One region of the Comamonas guangdongensis genome, then DNA from elsewhere that is predicted to be linked to it. Evidence: predicted binding sites of a transcription regulator. Region 1 holds the regulator's gene; the other holds the start of a gene.
What was found. The regulator sigma-54, encoded in region 1, starts transcription at its own class of promoters, with help from an activator protein. The targets are predictions, from matches to a motif close to TGGCANGNAANCTGCTTT.
Positions count from the first base shown of each region.

Region 2: a site for sigma-54 is predicted at 1,099-1,116, ahead of glnA (type I glutamate--ammonia ligase). Genes of this name have one in related genera too.

Region 1 is NZ_JBFYGN010000016.1:99,370-101,571, forward strand. It holds gene AB6724_RS14535 (aspartyl/asparaginyl beta-hydroxylase domain-containing protein) at 1-249, shown strand, start outside; gene AB6724_RS14540 (RNA polymerase factor sigma-54) at 412-2,007, opposite strand; gene lptB (LPS export ABC transporter ATP-binding protein) at 2,070-2,202, opposite strand, start outside.
Region 2 is NZ_JBFYGN010000009.1:48,853-51,054, reverse strand. It holds gene glnA (type I glutamate--ammonia ligase) at 1-1,049, opposite strand, end outside; gene AB6724_RS09995 (EI24 domain-containing protein) at 1,378-2,202, opposite strand, start outside.

The DNA of each region.
Region 1 (2,202 bases):
CGTCCCATGACCAACGGCTTTGCCCAGTGGCTCAACCACTGGCTGGGCAAGAACGTGGTGGCCGCGGCCAGCTCGCCCAACAACGAGGGCGACCCGCGCGGCATGATCAGCAAGCTGTTCAAGATCTCGTTCTACGCGGGCAAATACCGCCGCGCCTTCCGCGACTGGAATCCGACCTTCTACAAGATTCTCAAGTTCGGACTGATGATCGGCGTGCTGGTCTGGTTTATCTGGTGGATGGTTTCTTGATAACCCCCTGAGGCGCTTTGCGCCTTCCCCCAAGGGGGACGACAGCCTCGCCGCGAGGCGGCTCTTGCTCGCTGTCTCTCACTTGGGGCTTGCTTCATCAGGCCGTATGCCCCAACCAAAAAGCCGCTGATGTATTCAACGGCTTTTTGTTTTTTGAATTCGCTACAGCGCCTTGCGCAGCGTGGTGGTCGGAATCTTGAGCTGCTCGCGGTATTTGGCCACGGTGCGGCGCGCGCACTCTATGCCCTGCTCCTTGAGCATATCGGCCAGCTTGGCATCCGATAGCGGCTTTTTCGGATCTTCGGCATCGACAAACTGCTTGATCAGTGCGCGCACGGCCGTGCTCGAGGCGCTGCCGCCGGTTTCCGTACCCAGGCCCGAGCCGAAGAAGTACTTGAGCTCGAAGGTGCCCTGGGGCGTGGCCATGTACTTGGCCGTGGTCACGCGGCTGATGGTGGATTCGTGCAGGCCCAGAGTGTCGGCGATATCGCGCAGCACCAGCGGGCGCATGGCCAACTCGCCATGCACGAAGAAGTTCTTCTGCCGCTCCACGATGGCTTCGGAGACGCGCAATATGGTGTCGAAGCGTTGCTGGATGTTCTTGATGAACCAGCGCGCCTCCTGCAGCTGCTGCTGCAGCACCGCATGGCCTTCGCTGCTCTTGTGGCGGCGCAGCACGCCCGCATAGACATCGTGCACCTTGAGCTTGGGCATGACGTCGGGGTTGAGCTGCACGGCGAAATCCATGCGACCCGAGCCGGCGCGCACCGGGCGCACGATGACATCGGGCACGACGATCTGGCGCTCCACGTCGGCAAAGCGCCGGCCCGGGCGCGGCTCCAGGCGTGCAATCAAGGCCATGGCTTCGCGCAGCTGTTCCTCGCGTGCGCCGCACAGGCTGGCGAGCTTGCGCAGATCGCGCCGCGCCAGCAGGTCCATGGGCTGGGCGCAGATGGAACGGGCCAGCAGCAGCTGGTTCATGCGCGCCTCGGTCGTGCCCTCGTCCTCGGCGCTGCGGATCAGCTCGCGCAGCTGCAGCTGCAGGCATTCGGCCAGGTCACGCGCGCCCACGCCCACGGGCTCCAGGCTTTGCAGCAGCCTGAGCGCAATCGCAAAGCGCTGCTCCAGCTCCTCGCGCTCCTCCAGGTCCTCGCCAGCCAGGCTCCGGGCCAGTTCGGCCAGCGAGTCTTCGAGATAGCCGTCGTCGCTCAGCGACTCGATGAGAAAGCGCAGGGCCGCACAGTCCTCGGCCCCCAGATGCAGGCTCAGCGCCTGGCGGTGCAGAAATTCGGTCAGGCTCTCGTGGCCGCGGGCCAGGTCTATGGCGTCGGTTTCATCGTCGCCCTCGCGGTTGCGCGTGGAGCTGCCGGCCGCCTCCCATTCGCTGCTGGCCTCGCCCCCCCATTCGCCGTCCTGGCCGTCGAGGCCCTCGGCCTCCCAATTCAGGGTTTCGGGAGTCTCGGGCGCCGCGGTTTCCGCTACGGATTCGGAAGCTGTCTGCGCAGTTGCCACTTCCTTTTCCGACGAAAACACCTCGGGAGCACTGGCTTCGGCAGCGCCAGCCGCTATCTCGGCAGGAGCGTCGCCGCCCGCATCGCCCTCGTCGCCGGCCTGCTCGAGAAACGGGTTGTCGATCAGCATCTGCTCGACTTCCTGCGCCAACTCCAGCGTGGACAGCTGCAGCAGCTGAATGGATTGCTGCAGCTGGGGCGTGAGCGACAGATGCTGCGAAACGCGTAGCGACAGGCCTGGCTTCAAGAGCAAACCTCCCGCATTGGCACAACGATGAAAGCGGAATGGCGTGCAGGCATACGGGGCTCTTACATGCGGAAGTGCTCGCCCAGATAAACGCGGCGCACATCGGCGTTCTCCACGATCTCCTCGGGCGTGCCTTCGGCCAGCACATGGCCGTCGCTGATGATGAACGCGTGGTCGCAGATGCCCAGCGTCTCG
Region 2 (2,202 bases), on a different contig from region 1:
TAAGGAATGCGGATGGAAGCGGAGCGGTTCTTGGCCGAGTAAGCCAGCTTCACGGGCGCTTCAAAGCCAGGAACGAGGCGCTTGTAGCTGTTGGTGCCGGGGTTGGTGATGGCGTTCAGCGCACGGGCGTGCTTGATGATGCCGCCGATGTAGTACAGAGCGAAATCGGACAGACCGGCATAGCCGTCGCCGGCGAACAGGTTCTTGCCGTCCTTCCACACAGACTGGTGCACGTGCATGCCCGAGCCGTTGTCGCCGGGATAGGGCTTGGGCATGAAGGTCGCGGTCTTGCCGTAGGTGTTGGCCACGTTCCAGATCACATACTTCATCAGCTGTGTCCAGTCGGCGCGCTCGACCAGGGTGCTGAACCTGGTGCCGATTTCGTTCTGACCGGCGCCAGCCACTTCGTGGTGGAACACTTCGACGGGAATGCCCAGGGATTCGAGGATCAGCACCATTTCGGCGCGCATGTCCTGCGTGCTGTCGACGGGAGGCACGGGGAAGTAGCCGCCCTTGTTGCGCGGACGGTGGCCGCGGTTGCCAGTGTCGAACTTGGTGCCGGTGTTCCAGGGGGCTTCGTACTCTTCGATTTCGTAGAAGGTGTTGCCGGGCTGGGTATCCCAACGCACGCCATCGAAGATGAAGAATTCGGGCTCGGGTCCGAAGTAGGCGGTATCGCCGAGACCGGAGGCCTTCAGATAGGCTTCGGCGCGCTTGGCCACGGAGCGGGGATCGCGCTCATAGGCCTTGCCGTCGCTGGGCTCGATCACGTCGCACTGCAGAATCAGCGTGGTTTCTTCGAAGAAGGGATCGATGTTGGCGGTATTGGGATCGGGCACGAGCTGCATGTCCGAAGCCTCGATACCCTTCCAGCCGGCCACGGAAGAACCGTCGAAGGCGTGGCCCGAGGCGAACTTGTCCTCGTCGAAGTGCGACACAGGCACGGTCACGTGCTGCTCCTTGCCGCGGGTATCGGTAAAGCGCAGGTCCACGAACTTGACCTCGTTCTCCTGCACCATCTGCATCACGTCTGCAACGGTCTTCGCCATCAGATCTCTCCTGCCAACTTTGGCTGATCAAATAAAGGATGAAAAATATTTAGCAGTTTGCGTGCCAACTTGCGTTGCGTTTGACTGGGCAATGAAGCTGCAGCGGCACAGGCCGCAAGGATAAGCCTATTCATCACCAAGCCCATGCAGTTGGCACGGGCCGGGCTCGCAAACAGTGCCTGGCGCCAAACAGGTGCATATTGTCTCACCGCCAGGCGGCCCCGCATGAATGCACCATATTGGTGAGTTTATTTGCACCAATATGGTGCAAATCATGTAAATGTCGTTTCTTGGTGCAAGCACCACCCCGGCGGCGGCTTTCCATTGCTCACACCGGCTTCTGGGCAGCGGGCGCCGAGCCATGGGCAAACGGCACTTGCGGGTCGTCCTCGACGGGCACGGCCTGCGCGCGCATCTGCGCCAGAGCCGCCAGGCAGAAATGCGCAAACCAGAGTGCGGAAAACGCAAACACCAGCGCATAGATCCAGATGGCAATCGGAATCAGGACCCAGAACGCGGCCAGGAACACCAGGCCGGAAACCCAGACCACGCCCGGAGCCGCCCCCAGATACCCGCAGATCACGCCCATCAGGATCAAGGACAGGCGGTGGCTCACGAACAGGCCGCGGCGCTCGTTCTTGCTCGCGTGTTCGGACAGCGCATCGAAGGCCATGACCCGGTAGGTCAGCCAGCCCCAGATCAGCGGCGTCACTACCAGCATCAGCGGCGGAAATACCCACAGCGGCAGGGTCACGAGCAACGCCAGCAGCGCAATCAGCGTCGAGCCGCCCGACCAGAGCAGGCTGGCCACGGCCGAGCCACCGTGCTTTTTTTCCAGTTCGGGAAAGCGCTTTTCGGCCACCAGCTGCGCCAGCACCGGCGCCATGAACACGCCCACCAGCAACAGCACCGCCACGACCAGCACCGGTGTCACACCCAGCACCACAAAGATGGAGGCCACCACCTCCGAGGCATAGCCCACGCCATGGCCTTGCAGCCACAGCCACAGGGAATGCAGCCAGCCCACGCCGTCCAGCAGCCCCTGGACCTTCAGTACCGCATCGGCCCAGAAGAAATAGCCCAAGGCCCAGGACAGCAAGGCCATGGCCAACAGAGGGAACAGCGACCAAGCAATCACCCGCTTATGCAGGCA